One region of the Streptomyces sp. NPDC004629 genome, then DNA from elsewhere that is predicted to be linked to it. Evidence: riboswitches for the same ligand, from Rfam matches in the RefSeq annotation. Region 1 holds a riboswitch; the other holds the start of a gene.

Region 1 (7,730 bases):
ACCGCGATGGGCGCGAAGTTCTCGGAGGCGATCATCTCCAGGGTGGACTGCTGGCGGTGCAGTTCGGCGTCGACCGCGGCGGCCACGTCCGGGTCCAGCTCGTGCAGCGGGGTGTTCATCAGCGACATATGGTCCTCGACTCCTCAGCCGGCGGTGAAGGCGACGTACTCGTCGGCCGAGAGCAGATCGGCCGGCTCCTCGGCGACGCGCACCTTGAACAGCCAGCCGCCCTCGAAGGGGGCCGAGTTGACCAGTGAGGGGTCGTCCACGACGTCCTCGTTGACGGCGGTGACCTCACCGGTCACGGGGGAGTACAGGTCGGACACCGACTTGGTCGACTCCAGCTCACCGCAGGACTCGCCCGCGGTCACGGTGGAGCCGACCTCCGGGAGCTGGGCGTAGACGACATCGCCGAGCGCGTTGGCCGCGAACTCCGTGATGCCGACCGTCGAGACGCCGTCCTCGGCGGCCGACAGCCACTCGTGTTCCTTGCTGTAGCGCAGCTGCTGGGGGTTGCTCATGACCTGAATTCTCCTGTACGCGAGGGAGTGCTGATGACGGGGGAGGGCGGAAGGCGCAGGTGAGCGGGGTGGTGTGCCCGGCATCACAGCGGGGCGGGGGCCGCGGCCCGCCCTGTGGGTTCAGTCTCTACTTCTGCCGCCGGTAGAAGGGCAGCGCCACGACCTCGTACGGCTCGTGGGTGCCCCGGATGTCCACGCCGACGCCCGCCGTGCCGGGCGCCGCGTGCGCCGCGTCGACGTACGCCATCGCGATGGGCCGGCCCAGCGTGGGCGAGGGGGCGCCGGAGGTCACCTCGCCGATCACCTCGCCGCCCGCGACGACCGGGTACCCGGCGCGCGGCACCCGGCGGCCCTCGGCGACCAGGCCGACCAGCACGCGCGGCGGATTCTGCGCAGCGCGGGCGGACGCCGCCAGCAGCGCCTCGCGCCCGACGAAGTCGCCCTCCTTCTCGAACTTCACCACCCGGCCGAGCCCGGCGTCGAAGGGGGTGAGCGAGGTCGACAGCTCATGCCCGTACAGCGGCATGCCCGCCTCCAGGCGCAGCGTGTCCCGGCAGGACAGGCCGCACGGGACCAGGCCGGCGCCCTCGCCGGCCTTGGTCAGCGCCTGCCACAGCTCCACGGCGTGCTCCGGCTTCACGAACAACTCGAAGCCGTCCTCGCCGGTGTAGCCGGTACGGGCGATCAGCGCGGGCACGCCGGCGACGGTGCCGGGCAGGCCCGCGTAGTACTTCAGGCCCGGCAGATCGGCGTCCGTGAGGGAGGCCAGGATGCCGGGGGACTCGGGGCCCTGGACGGCGATCAGCGCGTAGGCGTCGCGGTCGTCGCGGACCTCCGCGTCGAAGCCGGCGCCGCGCTCCACCAGCGCGTCGAGCACCACCTGTGCGTTGGCGGCGTTCGCGACGACCAGGAACTCGTGCTCGGCGAGCCGGTAGACGATCAGGTCGTCCAGGATGCCGCCGTCGGCCCGGCAGATCATGGTGTAGCGGGCGCGGCCGACTCCGACCGAGGCGATGTTCCCGACCAGGGCGAAGTTCAGCAGGGCGGCGGCCTCGGGCCCGGCCACCGCGATCTCCCCCATGTGGGAGAGGTCGAAGAGGCCGGCCCTCGTGCGTACGGCCGTGTGCTCGTCGCGCTCGGAGCCGTAGCGCAGGGGCATGTCCCAGCCGGCGAAGTCGGTCATCGTCGCACCGAGCGAACGGTGCAGCGCGTCCAGCGCGGTATGCCGCGGTGTCGAGTGTTCGGTACTGCTCATCGGCGGATGTCTCCCAGGGCGTGGGGAAGGCGAGGTGGATCCTCCCCATCTGTCATCGGAACCTGAGAGGTTCGCCCTGACCACCTGCGTGGTCACGGCTTGCACCTTGGGTGGAGCCACTGGACAGCGGCCCGCTTTTCAGATGTGCCTCGCCCGCGCGGTAACGGGGGCCTGAGAGATTCAAGGGAGGGACTTGCTCCTTCGGCGTCCCAGCGGAGCTGCTGGGAACTCTCCCGCGCGGATTCAAGCGGCCGGTATGCAGTTGGCGGGCTCATCATTGCACGCATCGCCGCCGCACGGCAGGCCGGATCCGTAACCGTGCTGTGGCAGAACGCGCACGACACCGTGAGACTCCACGCATTACCTTCTCTTTACACTCGACGGGGATGGGATGTCCGGACCCAAGGGGAGGACGATCACGGTGAACAGGACCACGGCGTACGCCACGACCACGGGCCTTGCACTACCCGGGCAGCCGGGTGCCCCCGCCGCCGAGCACTGCGCGGACCGCCCGGCCCCGGTGGTCCGCGACCTGCGCGAGCGGGCCGGCCGCAGCCCGCACGCGCTCGTCTTCGGCCGCCACGACCTGGCCGTGGTCACCGGCCTGCCCGGCAGCGGCAAGTCGACCCTGATGGACCGCGCGGTCGACGGCATCCGCATCGACTCCCAGGACACCCGGGACCGCTGGGACGCCCGCGTCCCGCGCCTGCTGCCCTACGCGCTGTACCGCCCGCTGGTACGCCTCGCCCACTACGCCGCGCTGCGCCGCGCCCTGCGCACCGGCGAGGGCGTCGTGGTGCACGACTGCGGCACCCAGTCCTGGGTGCGCGGCTGGCTGGCCCGCGAGGCCCGCCGCCGCGGCGGCACCCTGCACCTGATCCTGCTCGATGTGCCGCCCACGACGGCGCTCGACGGGCAGCGCGAGCGCGGCCGGGGCGTCTCCCGCCACGCCTTCCTGCGTCACCGCAGGTCGGCGGCCCGGCTGCTGCGCGCCGTGGAGCGGGGAGAACTGCCCGAGGGCTGCGGCTCCGCGGTGCTCCTCGACCGGGACGCGGCGGACCTGCTGCACCGGATCGGCTTCGCACGGTGAAGGTCGTCGCCGCCACCCGTTAGCCTTTTCAGCCACAGCAGCGGTTCCCAGCAGGCGGTAGACAGATGGACTTCCCGGCACAGGCGCACCCCCACCCGCACGGCGGATGGCCCGGCAACGAGCTGGAGGAGGTGCTCTCGGCCTCGCTCGGCGTCCCGTCGGCCGGCGGCCGGATCATCGAGGTCCTCGGCCGCAGCTTCCTGTGGATCCCGCTGCCGAGCGGCGGCGGCCCGCACAGCGGCCCCCTGGACCTGCCCACCGTGGACATCGACGGGCAGGTCCATGTGCCGGTCTTCACCTCCGAGGAGCAGTTCCGCCAGGTCGTCGGCTCCCACATGTCGTACACCATCGCCCCCGCCGTGGAGTTCGCCCGCGGTCTGCCCCCGCAGGTCGGCATCGCGGTCAACCCGGGCGGCGTGGTCGGTGCCCCGCTCCCGCCGGACGCGGTGGCCGAACTGTGCCGGGCCGGCCGCACCGAGCTGGACGGCCCGGCGGGCGGCGGCCGGGTCCGGCTGTTCGAGCCCGACTGGCAGGACGACCCGGTCGACTTCCTGTCCGCCGCCTCCGCCGAGTTCACCGCGATCGGCGTCATCCGCACGGCCCGCCGGTGCCTCGCGGCCATCGAGACGGCGGAGCCGGTGCTGTTCGTGGGGGTCGAACTCACCCAGTGGGAAGGCGATCTGCGCGCGCTGCCGCTGGAGGCACTGGGCCGGGCCCTCGCGAAGGCCCCGGTGCGGTGGCCGGTCAACCTGGTCCTGCTGGACGTCGCCGAGGACCCGGTGGGGGAGTGGCTTCGGACGAATGTACGGCCGTTCTACGAACGGTAGCGCTCCGCTGGGTGGGCCGTTTCGACGCGGTCGTTTCGTCTGCGGCGCCGTTGGTGGCTGGGCGCGGGACGTTGCCGGGCGTCGTCGTTCGGCTGCGGCGCCGTTGTGGCTGGTCGCGCCGTTCCCCGCGCCCCTTTGGGGCGCCGGCCTGATGGGCGGGGTGGGGTGGGGGGTGGGGCGCTTAAGCTGTGGGGGAATTCGGGGTACTCGAAGAAGAGGCGGTAAGTCAGGTGAGCGCGAGCCTCAGCGGCAGCGTCGAGCACACGCTGCGCCAGGTCACGCCCGGGCGCTACGACGCCTATGAGGCGCTGCTGCGCGCGCTCGCGACCCCCGGCTCCGGCCAGGTCTGGATGCTGCTGTGGCACGGTCAGTCCGGCTCGCCCGACGCCCAGTACGGGACCATGGAGATCGACGGTCACGGCTACGTCCCCTGCGTCACCTCCGCCCAGGAACTCTCCGCGAGTGGCTGGAACCGCTCGTACGAGGTGGTCGACGGGGTCGACGTCGCCCGCACCCTCTACCCCGACCACTACGGGCTCTGGCTCAACCCGCACGCGCCGGGCGGCGGCGTCGGCGTCCCCTGGCTCGATCTGCGGCGCATCGCCACGGGCCTGGACCGTCAGCCGGCCGGCCCGCTCAGACTGTCGGAACCCGGCATCGAGATCCCGCAGTTCTACGCCCTGCTCGCGCAGAACGCCCACCGCACTGCGGCCGTCCGCTCGCTGCGCCGGGCCTGGGTACAACCCGCCCTCGGGGCGCCGTACCTCGCCATCGGCCTTGATGTGTACGACACTTCGCCGCCCGCGGTGGACTCGGTGCGCGCGATGATGCAGCAGTCGATGGGCGCCGTCCCGGACGGGCTGCCGGTCGCGACCGTCGCGATGACCGACGAGTACGACCCGGTCGTCATGTGGATGCGGGCCGGCACCCGCCCCTTCTACGACCGTGACGCGCACGCCGCCCAACCGCCCGCCCCGGCCGCCGGGTACGGCTATCCCCCGGTTCAGGGCAGGTACTGACGCGATGCCGTCGCGGGCGGATGGTGAGCCGGGTGACGGAGTGACAGCGATGGGTCTTCGCGTGTAGAGCGGGCTGGAAAGTCCGACTCCGTCCCGTTGGTCCAACTCCTCCGCGTCCGAACCCCGTTACCCACTGTCCGGATAACGGAACCCTCCAGACAGCATCACGTTTGCGCATCCATTCGCCGCCAAGTCTGGCAGCAGATCGCCCAAGCGTTGAAGACTCCCGCAGCAGGGGCCTGTCGCCCCTTTGTACGACGGACTGATCATGCCGCCACAGCGGCAAGTGCGGGCCGGCTACCGCCGGTTGAGAGGGGTCCCTGCCAGATGACGGCACCATTGCACGAGCCGACCGCGGAAGCGGCCCCGAGCCCGGCCGAGGAAGCGGCGGTTGTCAGCGCCGGCGCCAAGGCCGTCCAGGGACGCTCTTTGGGGCGGATCGCCTGGGAACGCCTCAAGCGGGACAGGCTCGCCCTCACGGGCGGCATCGTGGTCCTGGCGCTCATCGTGATCGCCCTGCTGGCGCCGGTGATCACGAGCCTCGTCGGGCAGGACCCCGACGTCTACCACGAGGATCTGATCGACCCGCTGTTCGGCACTCCCACCGGCTCGCTGGGCGGCATCAGCGCGGACCACCTGCTGGGCGTCGAGCCGGTCAACGGCCGCGACATCTTCGCGCGCATCCTCTACGGCGCCCGTATCTCGCTGCTGGTCGGCTTCCTGTCCGCGGTCGTGGCCGTGATCCTGGGCACCGTCCTGGGGATCCTCGCGGGCTTCTTCGGCGGCTGGGTCGACTCCGTCATCAGCCGGGTCATGGACGGCCTGCTGGCCTTCCCGCAGCTGCTCTTCATCATCGCCCTCGTCTCCGTCATGCCGAGCGACATGCTGGGGCTGACCGGTACGAGCGTGCGCGTGTTCGTGATGATCCTGGTCATCGGCTTCTTCGGCTGGCCCTACATCGGACGCGTGGTGCGCGGCCAGACGCTGTCCCTGCGTGAGCGGGAGTACGTCGAGGCCGCCCGATCGCTGGGCGCCGGGCGGCTGTACATCCTCTTCAAGGAACTGCTGCCCAACCTCGTCGCGCCGGTCATCGTCTACACGACGATGATGATCCCCACCAACATCCTCACCGAGGCGGCACTCAGCTTCCTGGGCGTGGGCGTCAAGCCGCCCACGGCCTCCTGGGGGCAGATGCTTTCGAGCGCGATCGACTACTACGACTCGGATCCCATGTACATGGTGGTCCCGGGCGTGGCGATCTTCATCACCGTTCTTGCCTTCAACCTCTTCGGCGACGGCGTGCGCGACGCGCTGGACCCGAAGGGCTCCCGCTGAACTGCCGTACCCCAAGCGACCCGTGGCTCATACACGGGATCTCTCATCAAATCCATCCGGAGGATCCGAGATCGTGACTACCCAACGCACCTCAGGGCGGCGCAAGCAGGCCATGGCCGCTGCCGCCGTGGTCGCCGCGCTGCTGACCACGGCAGCGTGCGGCGGCGGCGACGACAGTGGCGACAAGGGCTCGAAGAACGGCGCCGCGGGCTTCGACGCCGCGAACAACAAGGTCGCCCAGGCCTCGCTGGCCAAGAAGGGTGGCACGCTGAGGTTCGGCGGTGCCCAGGACGCCGACTCGTGGGACACCACCCGCGGTTACTACGGCTTCATGTGGGACTTCTCGCGCTACTACAGCCGTCAGCTCGTCACCAACAAGCCGGCCCCGGGCAAGGAAGGCGCCGCTGTGGTGCCGGACCTCGCGACGAGTGTGGCCAAGGTCAGCGACGACGGCAAGACCTACACGTACACCCTGCGCGACGGCATCACGTGGGAAGACGGCAAGCCGATCACCTCGAAGGACGTCAAGTACGGCATCGAGCGGGTGTGGGCACAGGACGTGCTCTCCGGCGGTCCGACGTACCTGAAGGAGGTGCTCGACCCCAAGGGTGAGTACCAGGGTCCGTACAAGGACAAGTCCGCGGACAAGCTCGGCCTGAAGGCGATCGAGACGCCGGACGACAAGACCATCGTCTTCCACCTGCCGAAGGCCAACTCGGACTTCGAGGAAATGCTGGCCCTGACCTCCGGCTCCCCGGTCCGTCAGGACAAGGACACCAAGTCCAAGTACCAGCTACGCCCGTTCTCCTCGGGCCCGTACAAGTTCGAGTCCTACAACCCGGGCAAGGACCTCACCCTGGTCCGCAACACCGAGTGGAAGCAGGCCTCGGACCCGGTCCGCAAGGCGTACCCGGACAAGATCACGGTCAAGTTCTTCACCAACGCCAACGACCTCGACCAGCGCCTGATCAACGGTGACCTGGACCTGGACCTCAACCAGACCGGCATGTCCCCGCAGGGCCGCACCATCGCCCTGAAGCAGCACAAGGCCAACCTGGACAACCCGGTCACCGGCTACATCCGTTACGCGGTCTTCCCGCAGAGCGTGAAGCCGTTCGACAACATCCACTGCCGCAAGGCCGTCATCTACGGCGCCGACCACGTGTCGCTGCAGACCGCCCGGGGCGGCCCGCTCGCCGGTGGTGACATCGGCACCAACATGCTGCCTCCGGCGGTGCCCGGCTCCGAGGGCCAGAGCTACGACCCGTACGAGCTGGCCGGCGCCGACAAGAACGGCAACGCCACCAAGGCCAAGGAAGAGCTGAAGGCCTGCGGCAAGCCGAACGGCTTCAAGACCACCATCGCCGTCCGCAACAACAAGCCGGTCGAGGTGGCCACCGCCCAGTCGCTCCAGGCGTCGCTGAAGAAGATCGGCATCGACGTCGAGATCGACCAGTACGACGGTTCGCAGACCACCGGCATCATCGGCAGCCCTTCGAACGTGAAGAAGAAGGGCTACGGCATCATCATCATGGGCTGGGGCCCGGACTTCCCGTCCGTCCAGGGCTACGGTCTGCCGCTGTGGGACAGCAAGTACATCCTGGAGAGCGGTAACAACAACTACGCTCTGATCAAGGACAAGGCGATCGACGGCCTGTTCGACGACTACGTCAACACGCTGGA
Region 2 (7,730 bases), on a different contig from region 1:
CTCCTCGACGAGCCGCTGGCCGCCCTGGACGCCCGCACCCGGCTTCAGGTGCGCGCCCAGCTCCGCCGCCACCTCGCCGAGTTCGAGGCGGTCGCCGTCCTGGTGACCCACGACCCGCTGGACGCCATGGTGCTCGCCGACCGGCTCGTCGTGGTCGAGCACGGCCGCGTGGTCCAGGAAGGCTCCCCCACCGACATCGCCCGTCATCCGCGCACGGACTACATCGCACAGCTGGTCGGCCTCAATCTCTACCGGGGCCGGGCCGAGGGCCACACGGTACGGCTGGACGGCGGGCCCGCCGTCACCACGACCGAGGACCTGTCGGGCCCGGTCTTCGTGGCCTTCCCACCGGGCGCCGTCACCCTCCACCGGGACCGCCCCACCGGTACCAGCGCCCGCAACCTGTGGCGCTGCGAGGTGGCCGGCCTGGAGACCCACGGTGACCAGATCCGCGCCGACCTGACCGGCGAACTGCCGCTCGCGGCCGACCTCACCACGGTCGCCGCCGCGGAACTCGATCTGCGCCCGGGTGCCCCGGTGTGGGCGACCGTCAAGGCGACGCAGACCCACGCCTACCCGGCCTGAGGCAGCGGCTGCGGCTACGGTGGGGACCGCCAGGGGCTCGTGACCCCCAATACCCCCACATCATCTCCCCACATCCTGCGAGGCGTTCCCATGAGCCTGAGCATCCGCAACCAGCTCCCCGGCACCGTCACCGCCGTCACCCCGGGCGAGGTGATGGCCACCGTGAAGGTCCGCCTCACCGGCGGGCAGGACCTGATCGCCGCGATCACCCTGGAGGCCGCCCGGGACCTCGGTCTCGTCACGGGCTCCGCCGTGCGCGCCCTGGTGAAGTCGACGGAGGTCGCCCTGGCCACCGCCCCGGTCGAACGCGTCTCGATCCGCAACCAGCTGCCCGGCACGGTCACCGGCATCGCCGCCGGCGGCGCGATGGCCTCCGTGAAGATCGCGGTCGAGGGCGGCGAGCTGACCTCGGCCATCACCAGCGAATCCGTCACCGACCTGGGTCTGTCGGCGGGCTCCGCCGTCTTCGCCCTGATCAAGTCGACGGAGGTGTCGCTGGCGACGGCCTGAGGCCCCCGTGGTCCGAGGACGGCACGTCCGCCTTGCGACGGACATGCGTGAGGGTGCCCGCCGGAGGACCGGCGGGCACCCTCACGCGTTCGCCCGGCTCAGTCCTCGTACGCGTCCAGCGGCGGGCAGGAGCAGACCAGGTTCCGGTCGCCGAAGGCCTGGTCGATACGGCGGACCGGCGGCCAGTACTTGTCGGCGGCCGAGACACCCGCCGGGAAGACCGCCTCCTCACGGCTGTAGGGGTGCGCCCACTGCCCGCCGAGCGCGGCCGCGGTGTGCGGGGCGTTGCGCAGCGGGTTGTCGTCGGCGGGCCACGCGCCGGAGCCGACCTTCTCGATCTCCGCGCGGATCGCGATCATCGCCTCGCAGAACCGGTCCAGCTCGGTCAGGTCCTCCGACTCGGTCGGCTCGATCATCAGCGTGCCGGCCACCGGGAACGACATCGTCGGCGCGTGGAAGCCGTAGTCGATCAGCCGCTTGGCCACGTCGTCCACGCTCACGCCGGTCGCCTTGGTCAGCGGACGCAGATCGATGATGCACTCGTGCGCGACCAGCCCGCCGGGGCCGGTGTAGAGGACCGGGTAGTGGGGCTCCAGGCGCTTGGCGATGTAGTTGGCGGACAGCACGGCCACCTGCGTGGCCCGCCTCAGCCCTTCGCCGCCCATCAGCCGGACGTACGCCCAGGAGATGGGCAGGATCCCCGCGGAGCCCCACGGAGCGGCCGAGATCGGGCCGACGCCCGTCTCCGGACCGGCGGCGGGCTGCAGCGGATGGTTCGGCAGGTACGGCGCCAGGTGCGAGCGCACACCCACCGGACCCACCCCGGGACCACCGCCGCCGTGCGGGATGCAGAACGTCTTGTGCAGGTTGAGATGCGAGACGTCACCGCCGAAGTGGCCCGGCTTGGCGAGCCCGACCAGGGCGTTGAGATTGGCGCCGTCCACGTACACCTGGCCGCCCGCCTCGTGGACCTGGGCGCAGATGTCGGCGACGTGCTCCTCGAACACGCCGTGCGTGGACGGGTAGGTGATCATCAACACGGCCAGCTCGTCGCGGTGCTGCTCGATCTTCGCCCGCAGGTCCGCGACGTCGATCTCGCCGTCCTCGGCGGTCTTGACGACGACGACCCTCATCCCGGCCATCACGGCGCTCGCGGCGTTGGTGCCGTGCGCGGAGGACGGGATCAGGCACACGACGCGCCCCTCGTCACCGTTGGCGCGGTGGTAGCCCCGCACGGCCAGCAGACCGGCCAATTCGCCCTGCGAGCCCGCGTTGGGCTGGAGGGCGACCTTGTCGTACCCGGTGACCTCGGCGAGCCGGTCCTCCAGCTCGCGGATCAGCGTGAGGTAGCCCTGCGCCTGCTCGGCGGGCGCGAACGGGTGCAGCTGACCGAACTCGGGCCAGGTCACCGGCTCCATCTCGGTGGTCGCGTTGAGCTTCATCGTGCAGGAGCCCAGCGGGATCATGCCGCGGTCCAGCGCGTAGTCACGGTCGGCCAGCTTGCGCAGGTAGCGCAGCATCGCGGTCTCGGAGCGGTGCTGGTGGAAGACGGGATGGGTGAGGAACGCGTCGGCCCGCAGCAGCGCCTCGTCAAGCGCGTCATCGGAGGCCGCGTCCAGCGCCTCGATGTCGCCCCGCACGCCGAAGGCGGCCCACACGGCGCCGAGCCGGTCCCGGTCGGTCGTCTCGTCGCAGGCGATCGAGACGTGGTCGGGGTCGACCAGGCGCAGATTGACGCCGTTGTCGCGCGCGGCGGCGACGATCTGTGCGGCGCGGCCCTGCGCCCTGACCGTCAACGTGTCGAAGTAGGCGCCGTGGACGGTCTGGAACCCGCCGCCGGCCAGACCCGCCGCGAGCAGCGCGGCGTACCGGTGGGTGCGCCGGGCGATGGCCCGCAGCCCCTCGGGACCGTGGTAGACGGCGTACAGGCCGGCCATCACCGCGAGCAGCACCTGCGCGGTGCAGATGTTGCTGGTGGCCTTCTCACGCCGGATGTGCTGCTCACGGGTCTGCAGGGCGAGCCGGTACGCCTTGTGTCCGTCGGCGTCGACGGACACGCCGACGAGGCGGCCCGGCAGGCTGCGCGCGAACTTCTCACGCACGGCCATGTAGCCCGCGTGCGGCCCGCCGAAGCCCATCGGCACGCCGAAGCGCTGGGTCGTACCGACGGCGATGTCCGCACCCAGCTCGCCCGGCGACTTCAGCAGCGTGAGGGCGAGCAGGTCGGCGGCGACGGTGACGAGCGCACCGAGTTCATGGGCCCGCTCGACGACCGGAGCGATGTCGCGCACGGCTCCGGAGGCGCCGGGGTACTGGAGCAGTACGCCGTTGATCTCCCGCCCGGCGATCGCGGCCGGGATGCCCTCGCTGAGGTCGGCGACGACGACCTCCACGCCGGTGGGTTCGGCACGGGTCCGGATCACGGCGATGGTCTGCGGCAGCGTGTCCGCGTCGATCAGGAAGAGGCCCTTCTTGTTCTTGCCCATGCGCCGGGACAGGGCCATCGCCTCGGCCGCGGCCGTGCCCTCGTCGAGGAGGGAGGCACCGGAGGTGGGCAGTCCGGTGAGGTCGGCGACCATGGTCTGGAAGTTCAGCAGGGCTTCGAGCCGCCCCTGCGAGATCTCCGGCTGGTAGGGCGTGTAGGCCGTGTACCAGGCCGGGTTCTCCATGACGTTGCGCAGGATGACGGGCGGCGTGAAGGTGCCGTAGTAGCCGAGTCCGATCATCGACCCGAGGACCTGGTTGCGGTCGGCGAGGGAGCGCAGCTCCGTCAGCACCTCCGCCTCGGTGCGCGCGCCCGGCAGGTCGAGCCCGTCGGCGTTCTTGATCACATCCGGTACGGCGGCAGCGGTCAGCTCATCGAGCGAGCCGTAGCCGACCTGCGCGAGCATCTTGGCCCGCGCCTCCTGGTCGGGCCCGATGTGCCGCTGCTCGAAGGGGATGCCCTGTTCGAGCTCGGAGAGCGGAGTGCGATGGGCGGTCATTGCGGAGGCCTCCTGGTCTGACGCGACCTTCGAGGGGCGCCCCGGCGCGGGCACCCCGACGGCCTCCCCCTCTGTCATCTCGACCTGAGAGCTTCACCGCGTCACCCGAAGGTGGGCGGCTTTCCCCGTCGGTGAGAGCGGGAGCCGTCGACACCCGCCCTGCTTTCCAGAGTGACCTCGTCCATGCGGTACGTGAGCCTGAGAGATTCCGGGGAGGATTTGCTCCTTCGGCGCCTCCGGTGGTGTCCGGAGGACTCTCCCGCACGGGATCAGCAGCCGCTTGCCAGCGTACCAGCGAGGTCAGCGACGGGGCTTCGAGTGGCCGCCTCCTCGAATCTGCTCTTTTGTAGTGCTTACGGATGAGTTGCGACCATGAGGAGGGCCCGTGCAGACCGACATCGATCCGCGCAACCTGATCGGCCGCAAGGCGTTCGACCGCCACGGGACCAAGATCGGAACCATTGACGAGGTCTATCTCGACGATGCCACGGGCGTGCCGGAGTGGGCGGCCATACGGACGGGCCTGTTCTCCAGGGACGCCTTCGTCCCCCTTGAGCCCAGTGAGCTGGTCGAGGGCACCCTGCGCGTCCCCTTCGACCGCGCCCTCATCAAGGACGCCCCCGACTTCGGCGTGGGCCGCCATCTCTCCCCCGAGCAGGAACTCCAGCTCTACCACCACTACGGCCTGGACGTGGCCGCACCGCCGCCCCCGCACCCGGACCACGACTTCGGCAACCTGGCAGGCCACGACGAACCCTGACGCCCCCTGTACGGCCCAACGCCTCCCATCCCATGCCCACCGGGCTCACCCCACCACACCGAAACCCCCGAGACCCGCCACACCACAGACCGCCCCCTTCATGTCTCCCCGCCAGCCCCGAGAACACCACCGCACATCCGCCCCCCACCAACCCGCCGAGAACACCTCCCCCTCCCCACACCCCCATGGCCCAGGTCGGCCAACCCGCACACAGCCCACAAGACCCACCGCCGACCACTCCCCCGGCACGCCCCCTAACACCACCGCACATCCCCGCCCCACCACACCAACCCGCCGAGAACACCTCCCGCACCCCCGTGACCCAGGTCGGCCAACCCGCACCCGCCAGCGCCCGCGCCCGCCCGCACACAGCCCGCACGGCCCGCCGCCCCTGCCGGCATCCGCCCCATGCCTGCGCCGCCCGACGCCTCAACGACCCGACGCCCGACCCTCCCCGCCTCCGCCTCCGCCTCCGCCTCCGCCTCCGCAGGGTCCTCCCGACACCGGCACCCCGCCCCCATCGCATCGCAGCACCTCGGCCCCCTTATGACCGCCGAGCACCCCCGCGAGGACAGCCGCAGGAGCATGGCCCCCACGGCGCCACCGGCGAAATCCACCCGCGCTCGGCCCCGCCCAGAGCCCCCGTCTCAGCCGCTGCCTCGCACCACCGCCTGACCACCACCACCCGGTCCCCCGACCGGTCCGCCCTCACTTCCCCGCGCTTCCCCGGGCACCAGCGGCAGCGGATCCGCCGGCTCCAGGCCTGGATCGTCGACCCGGAACGTCCGCACCCGCCCCGGCTCGGACCCGGGTGTCTCGAATCGCACCGTGACCCGCCCCAGGCCGCTGCCCTGCACCCAACCGTGCCCGTGGTCGGCGTGCCGCACGTCGTGCCCCGCGGGCCAGTGCCGCTCGGCGACCGACGGCCGCTCCTCGACGGACTCGGCCACGCTCTCCTCCGGCACCGCCTCGGCCAGTTCCCCCGCCGCCTGCGCGAACAGGTCCTCCTGCGTGTAGTCGGCGAGCCCGGAGACGCCGACCCCGAGCAGCCGCACCCCGCCCGTCGTGTCCACGGAGTCCAGCAGCCGGGCCGCCGCCTCCCGCACCACCGCGGGATCGTCCGTGGGCCCCCGCAGCGTCTCCGACCGGGTCAGCGTGGAGAAGTCGTACCGCCGCACCTTCAGCACGATGGTCCGCCCGGACAGTCCCGCCCCGCGCAGCCGCCGCACACACCGGTCGGCCAGCCGCTGCACCTCCAGACCGACCCGGACCCGATCGTGGATGTCCACGTCGTAGGTGTCCTCGACGGACACCGACTTGGTCTCCCGCTCGGCCACCACGGGGCGCTCGTCGCGCGCCAGCGCCATCGCGTACAACGAGTGCCCATGGGCCTTGCCCAGCAGCCGCACCAACTCGTCCTCGCCCGCCTCGGCGATCTCCTCGACCGTGGCGATCCCCGCCCGCCGCAGATGGTCACCGGTCGCCGGCCCCACCCCCGGCAGGGTCCGCACCGACATGGGGCCGAGCAGGACGCGTTCCGTGCCCGGTTCGATCAGTACCAGACCGTCCGGCTTGGCCTGCTCGGAGGCGATCTTCGCGAGCATCTTGGACGCGGCGAGCCCGACCGAGCCGGTGAGCCCGGTGACGGCCCGTATGTCCGCGCGCAGCTTCGCCCCGGCCAGCCGCGCCGACCCCTCGTCCCAGGCCGTTCCGCCGGCCTCCAGGTCCACGAACGCCTCGTCCAGGCTCAGCGGCTCCACCAGCGGTGACAGCTCCCCGAGCAGCTGCATCACCTGCTCGCTGATCGAGCGGTACAGCCCGAAGCGCGGCATGAGGTAGGCGGCGTTGGGGGCCAGTCGGCGCGCCTGCGCCATGGGCATCGCCGAGTGGACCCCGAAGACCCGAGCCTCGTACGAGGCGGTGGCGACCACCCCGCGCGGCCCGAGCCCGCCCACGATGACGGCCTTACCGCGCAGACTCGGCTTGGACGCCTGCTCCACCGAGGCGAAGAAGGCATCCATGTCGAGATGCAGGATCGTGGGCGTGTTCCTCACATCTCCGATGCTGCACCACGCCACTGACAATGCCCCGCCACCGGACGGCGACACGGCCCAGGAGCAAGCCAGGATCGCGACGGACGCCCCTAAGACCGCAGACGCGCCGCGCAAACCGGCAGCAGGCCGCAGCGCACCACACAAACCGGCAGGGGCCCGGGGAGCGCCCGGCAGACCGGCAGCAGGCCGCAGGGTGCGCCGCCCAGACCGGCCGAGAGCCCCAGACGCACCACCGAACCGGCATCAGGCCCCAGACGCGCCGCTCAGACCGCCCGATTGCGCCGGCGCGCCAGCTCGTCCGCGGGGTTGGGCCCGACCAGCGTCTCCCCGGTGTCGATGCGCTCGCCGTGGAGCTGGGAAAGGGCGCTTTCCACGTCCCGCCAGACCACTCCCACGGCAATGCCGAAGATGCCCTGCCCGCCCTGAAGCAACGCATGCACCTCGTCGGGCGAGGTGCACTCGTAGACCGTGGCGCCGTCGCTCATCAGCGTCATGCGCTCCAGGTCGCGGAAACCGCGTTCCCTGAGGTGCTGGACGGCGCTACGGATGTTCTGCAGCGACACACCGGTGTCCAGGAACCGCTTGACGATCTTGAGGACGACGACGTCCCGGAAGCTGTACAGCCGCTGCGTTCCCGACCCGTAGGCGGGCCGCACACTGGGCTCGACGAGGCCCGTGCGGGCCCAGTAGTCCAGTTGCCGATAAGTGATGCCGGCCGCCGCACAGGCCGTAGGCCCCCGGTAACCGATCTGCTCCGACGTCATGGACACCGCCCCTCCGCCGCCGGGCACGGCCGCGGGCCGCTGCGGGGCGTGCTCGGCCGCACCGCTGCCGGAA

The links. A riboswitch is a leader RNA that binds a small molecule or an ion and turns the genes downstream of it on or off. The one in region 1 is predicted to bind glycine.
Region 2: it holds a riboswitch for glycine, as region 1 does, so the genes downstream of both, gcvP (aminomethyl-transferring glycine dehydrogenase) here and gcvT (glycine cleavage system aminomethyltransferase GcvT) in region 1, are expected to answer to the same signal.

Annotation. Positions count from the first base shown of each region.
Region 1 covers NZ_JBIALO010000013.1:191,295-199,024, reverse strand. The annotation lists gene glyA (serine hydroxymethyltransferase) at 1-128, opposite strand, end outside; gene gcvH (glycine cleavage system protein GcvH) at 144-521, opposite strand; gene gcvT (glycine cleavage system aminomethyltransferase GcvT) at 649-1,776, opposite strand; glycine riboswitch at 1,925-2,022, opposite strand; gene ACFYTE_RS21780 (AAA family ATPase) at 2,198-2,866, shown strand; gene ACFYTE_RS21775 (enhanced serine sensitivity protein SseB) at 2,932-3,693, shown strand; gene ACFYTE_RS21770 (enhanced serine sensitivity protein SseB C-terminal domain-containing protein) at 3,924-4,712, shown strand; gene ACFYTE_RS21765 (ABC transporter permease) at 5,040-6,047, shown strand; gene ACFYTE_RS21760 (ABC transporter substrate-binding protein) at 6,121-7,730, shown strand, end outside.
Region 2 covers NZ_JBIALO010000049.1:8,352-16,081, reverse strand. The annotation lists gene ACFYTE_RS39755 (ABC transporter ATP-binding protein) at 1-585, shown strand, start outside; gene ACFYTE_RS39750 (molybdopterin-binding protein) at 676-1,095, shown strand; gene gcvP (aminomethyl-transferring glycine dehydrogenase) at 1,194-4,079, opposite strand; glycine riboswitch at 4,256-4,351, opposite strand; gene ACFYTE_RS39740 (PRC-barrel domain-containing protein) at 4,465-4,839, shown strand; gene ACFYTE_RS39735 (DNA polymerase IV) at 5,487-6,893, opposite strand; gene ACFYTE_RS39730 (MerR family transcriptional regulator) at 7,157-7,730, opposite strand, start outside.